One region of the Martinezella jaguaris genome, then DNA from elsewhere that is predicted to be linked to it. Evidence: predicted binding sites of a transcription regulator. Region 1 holds the regulator's gene; the other holds the start of a gene.

Region 1 (7,470 bases):
TTTCGCTGGACACGCCCAATCTGCTGCGGACGCTGAACTGACCGAGCCTAAAGCTCGTCGCGATCTTTCAGATTCGCTCCCACGCTTTAGCTCCTTGTTTTTGCATGTCGTTTTCGCAAAACCGCTGCACACTTTTGCGCGACATGCATTAGAGCGGTTCAGGCAGCGTCAGTTACCTCAGATACCTCGAAGCGATAGGTCGTCGAGCAGAATTCGCAGGTGACGGCAATTTCGCCGTTCTCGTGGCTCGCCTCGATCTCCTCGGCAGAAAACCCCTGCAATACGCTCTTCAGTTTGTCGCGCGAACAGGTGCAGCGGTCGAAGACCGCCTTCGGCTCGTAAACGCGCACACCGCGCTCATGGAAGAGGCGGTACAGCAAACGCTCGGTGCCGACCTGCGGGTCGGTCAGTTCGTCAGCGTCGATCGTCTCGACCAAGGTGCGCGCTTCCGCCCAGGCGTCGTCCTCGACGTGCTCCCGCAGGCTGGTGTCGCCGTCGCCACCGTGGAGGTCCGGCTGGCGCATGCGCTCCGGGGCTTCCGGCAGGAACTGCGCGACGAGGCCGCCCGCCCGCCAACGATGGCGCGGCTTGCCGGCCTCGTCGCGGTCGAACAATTCGGCGGCACCCAGACGAACACGCGTCGGGATCTGCTCCGACTGGCGGAAATAGGTGCCGGCGATCTCCTCAAGCGAAGCGCCGTCCAGCGCCACTATCCCCTGATAGGGCTGGCTGAAGCGACCCTGATCGATGGTGAAGGCGAGGACGCCCTTGCCGAGAAGCTGTTCCGGCTCGGTCTTGCCGGCGGCCACGGCCTCGGCCAGCGCCTCGTCATCGAAGCGGGCATAGGCGCGGACGTTCTCCGGCGTCGAGAAATCGGCGACCAGGAGATCGACCGGCCCGTCGCTCTTCGTCTGCACCGTGAACTTGCCCTCGAACTTCAACGAGGTGCCGAGCAATACAGTCAGCGCCACGGCCTCGGCCAGCAGCCGGGCAACGGGGGCAGGATAATTATGCCGGGCGAGAATTGCGTCCAGTAGCGGCCCGAGCTGTACGGCACGGCCGCGGACATCAAGACCCTCTACCTGGAAGGGAACGACATGATCGTCGCCGGCAAAATCGAATTGACCCAGCGAGGCTGCACTTTCCGCCATTGCTCTACTCCTACTGCGCCCGCGACGTCTACGCGGTTCTATGTCCTCAGATCGCGCCCAGGCACCAAGCAAGAATCGATTTTTGCGCATGAAGGCGGTTTTCCGCCTCATCGAAAACAACGGATTGCGGACCGTCGATCACCTCGTCCGTCACTTCCTCCCCGCGATGAGCGGGCAGGCAATGCATGAACAACGCGTCCTTGCCGGCCTGTGCCATCAAAGCCGCGTTGACCTGATAGGGCTGGAAGACGTTGTGACCGCGGGCCCGGTGCTCCTGATTCATGGAAACCCAGGTATCGGTTACCACGCAATCGGCGCCGGCGACCGCACGGTCGGCATCATGCGAGAGCATGATTTCGGCGCCCTCGTTGCGGGCCCAGTTCAGATAGTGATCCTTCGGCTCGGAACCAAGGGGTACGGCCATGTTCATGCGATAGCCGAAACGAGCAGCCCCTTCGACCAGCGAATGAAGCACGTTGTTGCCGTCGCCGCTCCAGGCGATGGTCTTGCCCTTGATCGGGCCGCGATGCTCCTCGAAGGTCATGATATCGGCCATGATCTGGCAGGGATGCGTATCGTCGGTCAGCGCGTTGATAACCGGCACGGTCGCGTGTTCAGCGAGTTCCAGCATACGCGAATGGTCGGTCGTGCGGATCATGATCGCATCGACGTAGCGCGACAGCACCTTGGCCGTATCGCCGATCGTCTCAGCACGGCCGAGCTGCATTTCCGTGCCCGACAGGAACAGCGTCTCGCCACCGAGCTGGCGCATACCGACGTCAAAGGAGACGCGTGTGCGGGTGGACGGCTTCTCGAAGATCATCGCCAGCATCTTGCCGGCCAGAGGCTTGTCGACGGCGCCCGCCTTCAGCGCCTGCTTTCGCACGATGGCATCGTCGATGATGCTGCGCAGATCGGTCGCCGCGACGGCGGAGAGATCGAGAAAGTGTTTCGGTGAAGCCATGTCCTACCTGTACTCCCAAAAAAGATAACGCCCGCTGTTGGGGCAAAAACGCCCCGATCAGCAGGCGTTGAACTCAAGCCGACTTCTTGACGCGGGCGGCGCGCAGCGATTCTGCAGCACGTTCGATACGAGCAATGCCTTCGCGCGCTTCCTCGGCCGTCACCACCAGCGGCGGCAGCAGGCGGATGACGTTGTCGCCGGCCGGCACGCCCAGCAGATGCTCGGCGCGGATCGCCTGCAACAGCTCTGCCTGCGGAATGGCAGCCTTAATGCCGAGCAACAGCCCCTCGCCGCGGATATCCTCGATGATATCCGGAAAACGATCCTTGAGCGAGGCGAGGCCCTGGCGGAAGACCAATGCGACGTCGCGCACATGCTGCAGGAAGCCATCGGCCAGCACGACATCCAGCACGGCATTGCCGACGGCCATGGCGAGCGGGTTGCCGCCATAGGTCGAGCCATGCGTGCCGGCTTTCATGCCTGATGCGGCCTCAGCAGTCGCAAGGCAGGCGCCGAGCGGAAAGCCGCCGCCGATACCCTTGGCAACGGCCATGATATCAGGGGTAATGCCCGCCCATTCGTGGGCGAAAAGCTTGCCGGTGCGGCCGACGCCGGTCTGAACTTCGTCGAGGACCAGAAGCAGACCATGCTCGTCGCAGATCTGACGCAGCCCGCGCAAGAACTCATTCGTCGCCGGGCGGATACCACCCTCGCCCTGAACAGGTTCGATCAGAATGGCGGCCGTCTCATTGGTAACGGCGGCACGCACCGCGTCGAGATCGCCGAAGGGTACCTGGTCGAATCCAGGCGCCTTCGGGCCGAAACCTTCGAGATATTTCTCCTGACCGCCGGCGGCGATCGTCGCGATCGTGCGGCCGTGGAAAGCGCCTTCGAAGGTGATGATATGGTATCTCTCGGGATGACCCTTGGCGAACTGGTAGCGCCGTGCCGTCTTGATGGCGCATTCCAGCGCCTCGGCGCCCGAATTGGTGAAGAACACCTTGTCGGCGAAGGTGGCTTCCGTCAGGCGCTTCGACAGCTTCTCCTGGCCCGGCACCTCATAGAGGTTGGACAGGTGCCAGACCTTGTCGGCCTGCGACTTCAGCTCTGCAACCAGATGGGGATGCGCATGGCCGAGCGCATTCACCGCGACGCCGGCGGCGAAATCGAGATAGCGTTCGCCGGTTTCTGTGATCAGCCATACGCCTTCGCCTCGCTCGAACCGCAGCGGAGCACGCACATAGGTGTCATAAAGCGGCGCGGTTTCAGCCATGGCCCATATCTCCTCGATCACAACCTTTAGGGCCAATCGTTTCCTTCGAGTGAAACGGGCCCAGAAAAATCAAAATGCCGCCTTGCGGCGGCCTGAGGCACTATTGATGTTTTGCACCGCGATGTCAACAAAACTGGCGATTTAGCAGGTGCGGCAGAGCGCCTCTGGAGGGACGGCTCGTCTTTGACAACTTATATTGCATAAATGCCACTCACCTATAGCAAGTTGGGGAAAACCTCGAAATCGATTCTCCAAGATTCCCGCGACTCTTGTCACGGAGTCAGCCTCACACTAGGTTAAAAACCAATTACTAGACTGCATGCGGCGGAACTAGTCACCACAATTTTAAAGCGTTTCACGCCTCGACCCAATGCGAGGCAATGGTGAGGGATTCTGCCATCAGAAACGCGACAGCGGAGACAGGGCATGAATTGGACAGACGAACGCGTCGAGAAGCTGAAGAAGCTGTGGTCCGAAGGTTTGAGCGCCAGCCAGATCGCGGCACAGCTCGGTGGTGTCAGTCGTAATGCCGTCATCGGCAAAGTGCATCGCTTGAGCCTGCCGGGCCGGGCCAAGGCCGGCGGAGCGGCAACGACGGCTCGAGCGCCAAAACGCAATACCTCGGCACCACGCGCGCCGAATTACGCCTCGCGCGTTGCAACCCGCACGGTTACCCGCCAGCAGGGTGCGACAATGCTCAAGGAAGAGGTCGAGATCGATACCGTCCACGAGATCGAATATCGTCCGGCCGCCAATGTGGTGGTTCCGATCTCGCGCCGTCTCGGCCTGACGGAACTCACCGAACGCACCTGCAAGTGGCCAGTCGGCGACCCGCTGAAGGACGATTTTCACTTCTGCGGCAACGACAGCCCGGACTCTTCGCCCTACTGCACCTACCATCAGCGCCTGGCTTATCAGCCGGTCCATGATCGGCGCCGAGCGGCACACTGAACCACATCAGCCAAATGAAAGAAACGGGCCGAAAGGCCCGTTTTCTGTTTCCGCCGCTCTGCAAAAAACCAGTCGGATGATCCGATCAGGCCTCCATGGAATAACCCGCGCCGCGAACGGTGCGAATGACGTCCTGCATATTGGAGAAATTCAGGGCCTTGCGCAGGCGACCGACATGCACATCGACAGTGCGTTCGTCGACATAGATATCGTGTCCCCATACACCGTCGAGCAACTGCGAACGCGAGAATACGCGGCCCGGCGAGGACATCAGGAATTCCAGCAGGCGGAATTCCGTCGGCCCCAACCGCACTTCGCGGCTCTTGCGGTGAACGCGATGGGTCTCGCGGTCCAGCTCGATATCGCCACAGCGCAACACCGTGGAGAGAACCTCCGGGCGGGCTCTGCGCAGCATCGCCTTGACGCGAGCCATCAGCTCCGGCGTCGAGAACGGCTTGACGACATAGTCGTCCGCGCCGGTGGAAAGGCCGCGCACGCGCTCGCTTTCCTCGCCGCGGGCCGTGAGCATGATGATCGGCAGGCGCTCCGTCTCCGGCCGCATGCGCAGCCGGCGGCAGAGTTCGATGCCGGACACGCCGGGGAGCATCCAGTCGAGGATCAGAAGATCGGGGATGCGCTCCTGGAGGCGCAGCTCGGCTTCATCGCCTCTCAGGATAGTGTCGACCTCGAAGCCTTCGGCCTCGAGGTTATAGCGCAGCAGAACGCTTAGCGCTTCCTCGTCTTCTACAACAGCTACTCTCGGAACCATGCGCCTCTGGTCTCCCTCTCTTGGCTTCTACGTTATTCCGTCACTGCACCGACGGTATTGGCAGTATCGTCTTTCGGGCGCTCGCCTTCGGGCTGAGCACCGGTCGCCATGTAATAGATCGTCTCGGCGATGTTGGTGGCATGGTCGCCGATGCGCTCGATGTTCTTGGCGCAGAAGAGAAGATGCGTGCAGGTGGTGATGTTGCGCGGATCTTCCATCATGTAGGTCAGCATCTCGCGGAAGAGCGAGGTGTACATGGCGTCGATTTCCTCGTCGCGTTCGCGGATCGATACGGCCTTGTCAGGCGAACGGGTCGTATAGACATCGAGTACTTCCTTGAGCTGGACGAGCGCCAGTTCGGAGAGATGTTCGATGCCGCGGGCGAGACGACGCGGAACGCCGGTGCCCTGCACGGCGATGACGCGCTTGGCGGTGTTCTTGCCGAGATCGCCGACGCGCTCCAGGTCGGAGGCGATGCGGATGGAACCCATGATTTCACGCAGGTCGGCAGCCATCGGCTGGCGGCGAGCGATGGTGACGATCGCCTTGTCGCCGACCTCACGCTCGGCGTGGTCCAGAATGACGTCATCGGAGATGACCTTCTGCGCAAGGCTGGCATCGCCGTTTACCAGTGCGCGGACGCTGTCGCTGACCATCTGCTCCGCCAGGCCGCCCATTTCGGAAATGCGGCGTGTCAGGAATTTTAGGTCTTCGTCATAGGCAGAGAGAATGTGTGTAGAGACCATTTTGCTATCCTCAAGGTGAACGATGTGAAGGGAACCGCGCGGGGAGCATCATCAGCCAAAGCGGCCCATGATGTAATCCTGCGTGCGGAAATCATCGGGATTGGTGAACATCTTATCGGTGTCGTTCTCCTCGACCAGATGGCCGAGGTGAAACATCGCGGTGCGTTGTGAAACGCGGGCTGCTTGCTGCATGGAATGCGTCACGATGACGATCGTGAAGTTTTCCCGCAGCTCATGTATGAGTTCCTCGACTTTGGCGGTGGCGATCGGATCGAGTGCCGAGCACGGCTCATCCATGAGGATGACCTCCGGACTGACGGCGACGGCGCGGGCAATGCAGAGACGCTGCTGCTGGCCGCCGGACAGGCTGGTGCCGGCATCATACAGCCGATCCTTCACTTCTCCCCAAAGGCCAGCCTTCTGCAGGCTGGTTTCGACGATGTGATCCAGATCGGCTTTGGAACGGTGAAGCCCGTGGATACGGGGCCCATAGGCTACATTCTCGTAGATCGACTTCGGGAACGGATTTGGCTTTTGGAACACCATGCCGACACGGGCGCGCAGCTCTACAACATCGATGGCGCTGTCATAGACATCCTGATCATCGAGCGTGATCTTGCCGGTGATGCGGCAGGTGTCGATCGTATCGTTCATGCGATTGAGGCAACGCAGGAAGGTGGATTTGCCGCAGCCGGAAGGACCGATCAGCGCCGTGACCGTATTGACGCGGATGTTCAGGTTCACGTCGAACAGGGCGCGCTTGTCGCCATAATAGACCGAGACGTCCTGGCCGATCATCTTATAGGGGATCGTCATCATCTTCTTAGCCAGTACTTTTTCGCTCACGGCTTCCGTCATCATGTTCATTCCATCGCCTCCTGTCACCAGCGCCGCTCAAAACGACGGCGCAGCAGGATAGCCCCGATATTCATCGCAACGAGGAAGAAGAGCAGGACGATAATGGCCCCGGAGGTTCTTTCGACAAAGGCGCGCTCGGCTTCGCTCGCCCACATGTAGATCTGCACCGGCAGCGCCGTCGAGGGATCGAGCGGCCCTGCCGGATAATTGGCGACGAAGGCGACCATGCCGATCAAGAGCAACGGCGCGGTTTCGCCAAGCGCATGCGCCAGCCCGAGGATCGTGCCCGTCAGAATGCCGGGCATGGCGAGCGGCAGGACATGGTGGAACACCACCTGCATGCGCGAAGCACCAAGGCCGAGGGCCGCGCTGCGGATCGACGGCGGCACGGCCCTCAGCGCCGAGCGCGTGGCGATAATGATCATCGGCAGCGTCATCAGGCTGAGCACCAGCCCGCCGACCAGCGAGGCAGAACGGGGCAGGCCCATGAAATTAATGAAGACCGAAAGGCCGAGCAGGCCGTAGACGATCGACGGCACCGCCGCGAGATTGTTGATATTGACCTCGATCAGATCGGTCAGCCGGTTCTTCGGCGCGAATTCCTCCAGGTAGATCGAGGCGGCAACGCCAACCGGCAATGCCAAGACCAGCACGGTGAGCATCAGATAGAGGGAACCGATCAGCGCGACACCGAGGCCCGCAGCCTCCGGGCGGCTCGAATTGCCGGACAAGAACAGGCCGGTGTTGAATGCCTTGTA
Region 2 (7,470 bases), 1.2 Mb from region 1:
CCTGAGAAAACAAAACGGCTGCATTGGTGACAATGCAGCCGTTTTCATAGGCTTATGAACCATATCTCATAAAGAGAATTAGGAAGATCAGCGCTTGCTCGGATCAGCGCAGAAGCTCGATAATCTTCTTTGCATTCTCAGCCAACACCGCGCCATCTTCCGTCCTGCCTGCATGCGGTTTCAGCGCGATACCCTCGTGGCGTGGGATGATGTGGAAATGCAGGTGGAATACCGTCTGGCCCGCTGCCGGCTCGTTGAACTGGGCGATATAAACGCCATCCGCATCGAAAGCCTCCTGGACCGCGACCGCGACTTTCTGGACCGTCGTGATCAAATGTGGCAGGGCGCTCGGATCCGCATCGAGAATGTTGCGCGAAGGTGATTTCGGCAGCACCAGCGTATGGCCGGGCGCTTGCGGCATGACGTCCATGAAAGCGACAGTGTGCTCATCCTCATAGACACGATGGGACGGGATCTCACCTTTCAGGATCTTCGCGAAAATATTGTTGGCGTCATAGGCGGGGCTGGTCATCCAGGGTCTCCTCGTCTTCCGATTATAGTTCTCCAGGGCAGCTAGAGCGCCGTGCGTTCATTTGAACGCACAAAGGTCGCTCTAGTCTTTTGAATCTAGAGCATCTTATCTGCTTGCAGTCGATTCCACCTGAAAGTGGGATGCTCTAGATATCTTGCCGTTCGCCTTTGCGGAAGGGGCTGTGCTCGGTCAGGATCTCGCTCATCTCCTCCACTTGCTCGCGCTCGTGCTTGAGGTAGTCGGCAACGGCGCGGCGCAAGCCCTGATGGCCGATATAGTGCGCCGAATGCGTAATGACCGGCAGGTAGCCGCGAGCGAGTTTGTGTTCGCCCTGCGCACCGGCTTCGACCCGCTTCAGCCCCTTGGCCAGCGCGAAATCGATCGCCTGATGATAGCAGACTTCAAAGTGCAGGAAGGGGTGATCTTCGATGCAGCCCCAATGCCTGCCATAGAGCGCTTCGCCGCCGATGAAGTTGATGGCTCCGGCGATATAGCGGCCTTCGCGCTTCGCCATCACCAGCAGGACATCGTCGGCCATCCGTTCGCCGATCAGCGAGTAGAATTTGCGGGTAAGGTAGGGCCGACCCCATTTGCGGCTGCCGGTGTCCATATAGAAGGTGAAGAACTGGTCCCAGACGCGCTCGGTAAGGTCTCTGCCGGTCAGCCAGTCGATGCTGATGCCGTTTTCGAGGGCCGCGCGACGCTCTTTTTTCAGTGCTTTGCGCTTGCGCGACGCCAGCGTTTCCAGGAAGGCGTCATGATCGGCATAGCCGTCGTTGATGAAATGGAACTGCTGGTCGGTACGGTGCAGATAGCCGTCGCCTTCGAAGACGCAAATCTCGTCATCCGGCAGGAAGGTGATGTGGGCGGAGGAGACGCCGAGCTGCCGGGTCACTTCCTTCAGGCTTTCGGCCAGTGCGGGCTGAATCATCTGGCGATCCCAACCCTCGGCAACAAGCAGGCGCGGACCGGTCGCCGGCGTGAAGGGAATGGAACATTGCAGCTTCGGGTAATAATGGCCGCCGGCACGCTCGAAGGCATCGGCCCAGCCATGATCGAAGACATATTCGCCCTGGCTGTGGTTCTTGAGATAGCCGGGGATAGCACCGATCAATTCGCCGCTATCGGTTTCGAGCAGCAGGTGATTGCCGAGCCAGCCGGTTTTGTCGGTAGCGGAGCCGGACTCCTCCAGCGACGACAGAAAGGCATGCGAGACAAAGGGGTTATACGGCAGCACCGCAGCACTCCTCGACGCCCCGGCGAGCTTGCACCAGCTCTCCGGAGCGATGTTCTTGAAGGAACGTTCTACGCGAATGGATAATTCGTCTGTCATGAAATGAGGGAAGGGCTCTCTCTGGGATCAAAACCTTCGAAGGTCATCTGGTCTGCGTTGGCAAATGTTTGTTGGCGGGCTGCTTCGTCGCGCACAGTCCAGGTGATGACCGGAATACCACGCTGGCGCTGCGCCGTGATGAACGCATTCGGCAGGTGACCATAAAAATACGAAATGAAGTCTAGCCCAAGCTGCATGGCTTCGTCATGCTTAAAAAACGTCTCGGGCTCATTTCCATCGGCTGTCAGGCCGACGGGGTAGGGTGCATCAAGTGCCTTCAGGTCCTTGAGCAACCAGTGATCGAAGCTCATCAGGGCCACGTGACCCTTATAGCCTTCCAGCACTTCGAGCACGGATTCCGCAAAGCCTTCATCGTCGCCCTCGCGGCCCTTGAGTTCCAGCACCAGCGGCACCTTGCCGTCGCAAAGCTTGAGGAGCTGTCTCAGCGTCGGAACCTTGTCCTTCGTGCCGCCGACCGAGAGTAGACCGAGTTCGGCCGAAGTACGGTCACGAAGCTCGCCAGGAAGATTGCAGACGCGTTGCAGGTCGTCGTCATGAAAAACGACAGGGACGCTGTCGGAGGCATAATGCAGATCGCATTCGATGGAAAAGCCCGCCTCGATTGCGCGAGCAAAGGCCGACAGCGTGTTTTCCCAAACCTGCCGGTTCATGTCGTGATAGCCGCGATGAGCGACAGGACGTTCGGTAAGCCAGGCAATCTTGCTCATTATGCAATTTCCATGATGGCATCGATCTCGACGGCGGCATTCAGCGGCAGCGCCGCCATGCCGACAGCGGCGCGTGCATGCTTGCCGGTATCGCCCAGTATATTTGCCAGAAGATTGGAGGCGCCGTTGATCACAAGATGTTGTTCGACGAATTCGGGCACTGAGGCGACAAAGCCGTTCAGCTTTATGATACGTTTGATGCGGCCGAGATCGCCACCCAGGGCAGCCTTCGCCTGGGCAAGAATATTCATGGCGCAAAGCTCGGCAGCGCGTTGGCCGCCGGCGACGTCGACGTCCCTGCCGAGGAGACCGGTGATGGCGAGCCTGCCGTTTTCCATGGGCAATTGCCCGGACAGATAAAGAAGATTGCCGCTGATGACATAGGGTACGTAGTTGGCGGCCGGCGCGGCAGCCTGAGGCAGGACGATGCCAAGCTCCTTCAGACGGCCCTCGATAGCGTCGGACATTTTCATCTCCCGTTTTGTTGTAAAATCTTCAAAAATCCGGCATCAAGGCTAAATTCCCGTGATTGGGGGGGCGGCAGCCTCGTTTTAGCCGAAAGCGTTCTTATAACATCGCGTGCGAGTCCAACAGGAGATAATGAATGTTCCGCTCGAGTCTTGCCGCCGTTGTTGTTTCGAGTTTGGGCGTCGCGTTTCTCAGCGTATCCCCTGCCCACGCGGCCGGTCCGAGTGGGCTGATCGCCCATCGCGCCGTCTACGATCTCGAGCTGAAGGACGCCTCTGACCGCTCCGGCATCGCCGGCATGTTCGGCCGTATGGTCTACGAGTTTGACGGCTCTGATTGCACCGGATTCACCACCAATTTCCGTTTCGTCACGCAGATCGACACGGGCGATTCAACTCGTGTCAGCGACCAGCAGACGACCACGTTCGAGGATCTCGCCAAGCGGATTTTCCGCTTCGAAACCAAGTCCTATACCGACGATCAGCTCGACAAGGATGTCCGCGGCGCAGCGGCGGACGATCAGAAGGGCATAAAGGTTAGCCTGACCCAGCCGAAGGCCAAGCAGGTCGAGCTCATCCAAAGCCGTTTTCCGACGGAACATATGCTCGACATCATCCATAATGCGAAGCTGGGCAGGAATTTCTTTGAGGCCGAGGTTTTTGACGGCTCCGACGATGGCGACAAGCCGTTGATCGCAACCACCGTCGTCGGCAAACAGGCGACGCCCGCCACCGACGACCCCGATGCCGATAAGGCCGGCGTCTTCGCGAAGACGCCGTACTGGCCGGTGACCGTGGCTTATTTCGACGAGAAGTCCAAGGGCGACGCCGTGCCGGTCTACCGCATGTCGTTCAAGCTCTATGAGAACGGCATTACCCGTGACCTCACGATGGACTATGGCGACTTCGTATTGACCGGCAGGCTCTCCAAGCTTGAAGTGCTCGACACCAAGGCTTGCCAATAGGCTTTGTGAGGGCGCAGGCCACAAAGTAAAATCTCCGTCATAAAACCGTGTCCGAAGTTTCACTATTCTGTGAAGCATTCGGCACGCGGTGAGTGAGTCTCATGTCCCGTTGTGCCTATCTGGAATTGTAGTGGGCCGTGCGGGCCGCGTCGCTTATCGTGGAATAATCGGCCGGTGTTCCGCAGACAGGTCCCGTGTTGATAGACGAGAAAGCACGACCTATGGCCAATACCGATCTCGCTCCAACCTCCGACGCTTTGCCGGCTGTCACCGCCGATCCGGCAGAAATTGCCCGTATCGGCGATACCATCGATCTGACCGATCGCGCCGGCATTTCCGTCTATGGCGACCGCGCTCAGCAATCCGTTTCGGACTATTCCGACAAGATTCTCCGCGAGGTCCGAAATCGGGATCTTGGCGAAGTCGGCAGGCTGCTGACCGATATCATCATCAAGTCGAAGAAGCTTGACCCTGCATCGCTGAAGGATGAGGGCTTCCTTTCTAAGATATTCTCGTCGTTCAAGGCGAGGCTGGAACGCTTCAAGGAGGAGTTCGAGGATGTGGCCGGCCAGATCGACCGCATCGGCCTCGAGCTCGATCGGCACAAGGATACGCTTCGCCGCGACATCGCGCTTCTCGACGATCTCCATGAGGAGACGAAGCAGTCCATCCTGCAGCTCGACGCCTATGTCCAGGCTGGCAAGACCTTTGCCGAGCATTTTCGCAGTGTCGAACTGCCGAAGCTGAAAAGTGCCGCCGACGCGGCCGCTGCCAATCCCGGCGGCGGCATGTTGGAGGCGCAGACTTATCAGGACAACGTGCAAGCCCTCGACCGGCTCGAGAAGCGGGTATTCTACCTGCAGCAGGCGCGCCAGCTCGGCATTCAGCAATTGCCGCAGATCCGCATCGTTCAGGCCGGCGACGAGACGCTGATCGAGAACCTGCAGGCGACGTCGGCGCTGACTGTGCCGGCCTGGAAGCAGAAGATGGTGATTCTGCTGGGGTTGTCCCGACAGAAATCGGCGCTTGAGCTGCAGAAGACCGTCACCGACGCCACCAACGACATGATCCGCCAGGCATCCGAGATGATGAAGGACCAGGCGATTGCCATCGAGCAGCAGTCGCAGCGCGGCATCGTCGATATCGATACGCTCGCCGCCGCCAATCGTGACCTGATCGATACCATCAACGGCGTCTTGAAGGTGCAGGAGGAGGGCCGCAGGAAGCGGGCAGAAGCCGAGCAGCAAATGGAGAAAATGACCGTCGAACTCAAGAAAGCAATGATCGAGGCACGATGAGCGGCATGATGATCCGCACATTTCTCACCGGACTGGCGCTGACGGCTGCTCTTGTCCTCACAGGCTGCAATTTAGGCGGCAAGGATCCGAAATTCTCGATCGTCTCCGGCTCGGAAAACACCGTTATGCAGCCTATCGTCGAGGAATTCTGCAAACAGAAGAGCGCGACCTGCAGCTTCACCTATGAAGGCACGCTGGATATTGGTCTGGCACTGCAGAGCGACAAAGGCGTCGAACAGGACGCCGTCTGGCCGGCATCGAGTGTCTGGGTCGATATTTTCGATACCAAACGTCGCGTGAAGTCGCTGACATCGGTGGCGCAGATGCCAGTCATTCTCGGCGTGCGCAGCTCCAAGGCCGAGGCGCTCGGCTGGGTCGGCAAGCCGGTCTATATGAAAGACATATTGGCGGCGGTTAAGGGCGGCTCGCTGAAGTTTCTCATGACCTCGGCAACCCAGTCCAATTCAGGCGCGAGCGCCTATCTCGCCATGCTTTCAAGCGCGCTCGGCAACAAGCCCGTCATCGAGCCGGGCGATCTCGACAAGCCGGACGTCCAGGACACCGTCAGGGCATTGCTTGCCGGGGTCGAACGCTCGTCCGGTTCGTCCGGCTGGCTTGCGGACCTCTACACGGAATCCGCCAGCAAGGGCACGCTCTACGATGCCATGTGGAACTACGAGGCGGTGCTGAAGGAGACCAATGACAAGCTCATCGGCATGGGCAAGGAGCCGCTTTACGCGATCTATCCGGCCGATGGCGTCGCGATTGCGGATTCGCCGATCGGTTTTATCGATCACGGACGCGGGCCTGAGGTCGAGGCCTTTTTCAACGAGCTTGTCGCCTATCTGCGTTCCGCACCCGTACAGAAGCGCATTGCCGATACCGGCCGCCGCATTCCATTGGCAGATGTTGCAGCCAAAGGGGACCCGAGTTGGAATTTCGACCCGACCCGGCTGGTGACGGCGATCCGGATGCCGGAGCCGGCCGTGATTCGCCAGGCGCTCGATCTCTATCAAGGCGCATTGCGTAAGCCTTCGCTGACGGCCCTCTGCCTCGATTTCTCCGGTTCGATGGGGGGCAAGGGCGAGAGTCAATTGCAGGCCGCCATGCAGTTCCTGTTCAATCCGGATGAAACCGGCAAGGTCCTGGCGCAATGGACGCCGGCAGACCGCATCATGGTCATTCCTTTCGACAGCCGCGTGCGGACGACCCTTTTGGCGACGGGCGACCCGGCGCAACAGAAGAGCCTTGTCGACAAGGTGGCGCGGCAGCATGCCGGTGGCGGCACCGATATGTATGCCTGCGCAAGCACGGCGCTTGGCAGCATGAAGGATACCCCAAACCTTTCGTCCTATCTGCCGGCGATCGTCATCATGACCGACGGAAAGTCTGACGATGCAAGCCGCGAATTCCTCGACGAGTGGAAGGCTACCAATCCGCATGTGCCGGTTTTCGGCATCACCTTTGGCGATGCCGACAAGACGCAGCTCGATGCTCTGGCCAAAGCGACATCGGCGCGGGTGTTCGATGGCAGGGATGATCTCGTCAGCGCGTTCCGCGCCGTGCGTGGATACAACTAGGACAGCGATGCGAAACTGGTTCGGCAATGACTGGAATTGGATCGTGGCAGGGCTCGCCGCCGCGATCGTCGTTCCCATCTTGAGTTTCTTTGCCAAGATGCCGTTGTGGATCGGGGCCGTTATCGGTCTGCTGGTCTTTGCGGGCCTTGTCTTCGCCCTGTCGCCGCGCCGGCTTTTCGAAGGCCTGGACGCAAAGGCCATCGGCAAAGGGCGGCTCGATTTCGCGCGCGATCTTTTGACCGCGGCCGCTCCGGCGGCGCAAAGACTGGAAACCTCCTCGGACCATATTACCAATAAGGAGACTGCAAAGCGCGTGCGGCATCTGGCCGAGATCGCCGCCGACGTCTTCGCCAAAGTGGAGGCGAGCCCGGAAAGTGCCGGTACGGTGAGGCGGTTCCTCAGCTATTACCTGCCGCGCGCTGCCGAAGTCGCCGAGGGTTTCGCCACCCTCGAAGCTAAACGTCTACCCGACCAAAAACGGTTGCAGGAAGTGGATCTCGTGCTCGCCAAGCTCGAGGATGCCTTCGTGCACTATTCGGATAGCCTCGTCGACGACAGGCTCGATAC

What was found. Region 1 encodes PhoB, which activates phosphate uptake and scavenging genes when phosphate is short. Its sites were predicted from a motif close to TGTCATNNANCTGTCAT; they were not measured.
Positions count from the first base shown of each region.
Region 2: a site for PhoB is predicted at 4,061-4,077, ahead of CCGE525_RS09745 (toxic anion resistance protein). Genes of this name have one in related genera too.

Region 1 covers NZ_CP032694.1:742,632-750,101, reverse strand. The annotation lists gene apaG (Co2+/Mg2+ efflux protein ApaG) at 1-41, shown strand, start outside; gene CCGE525_RS03700 (Hsp33 family molecular chaperone) at 159-1,151, opposite strand; gene argF (ornithine carbamoyltransferase) at 1,198-2,115, opposite strand; gene CCGE525_RS03690 (aspartate aminotransferase family protein) at 2,189-3,388, opposite strand; gene CCGE525_RS03685 (GcrA family cell cycle regulator) at 3,815-4,339, shown strand; gene phoB (phosphate regulon transcriptional regulator PhoB) at 4,425-5,108, opposite strand; gene phoU (phosphate signaling complex protein PhoU) at 5,141-5,854, opposite strand; gene pstB (phosphate ABC transporter ATP-binding protein PstB) at 5,906-6,721, opposite strand; gene pstA (phosphate ABC transporter permease PstA) at 6,736-7,470, opposite strand, start outside.
Region 2 covers NZ_CP032694.1:1,973,135-1,980,604, forward strand. The annotation lists gene CCGE525_RS09720 (HIT family protein) at 104-532, opposite strand; gene CCGE525_RS09725 (GNAT family N-acetyltransferase) at 678-1,865, opposite strand; gene CCGE525_RS09730 (glycerophosphodiester phosphodiesterase) at 1,862-2,593, opposite strand; gene CCGE525_RS09735 (RidA family protein) at 2,593-3,060, opposite strand; gene CCGE525_RS09740 (cell envelope integrity EipB family protein) at 3,198-4,025, shown strand; gene CCGE525_RS09745 (toxic anion resistance protein) at 4,247-5,323, shown strand; gene CCGE525_RS09750 (substrate-binding domain-containing protein) at 5,332-6,903, shown strand; gene CCGE525_RS09755 (5-bromo-4-chloroindolyl phosphate hydrolysis family protein) at 6,911-7,470, shown strand, end outside.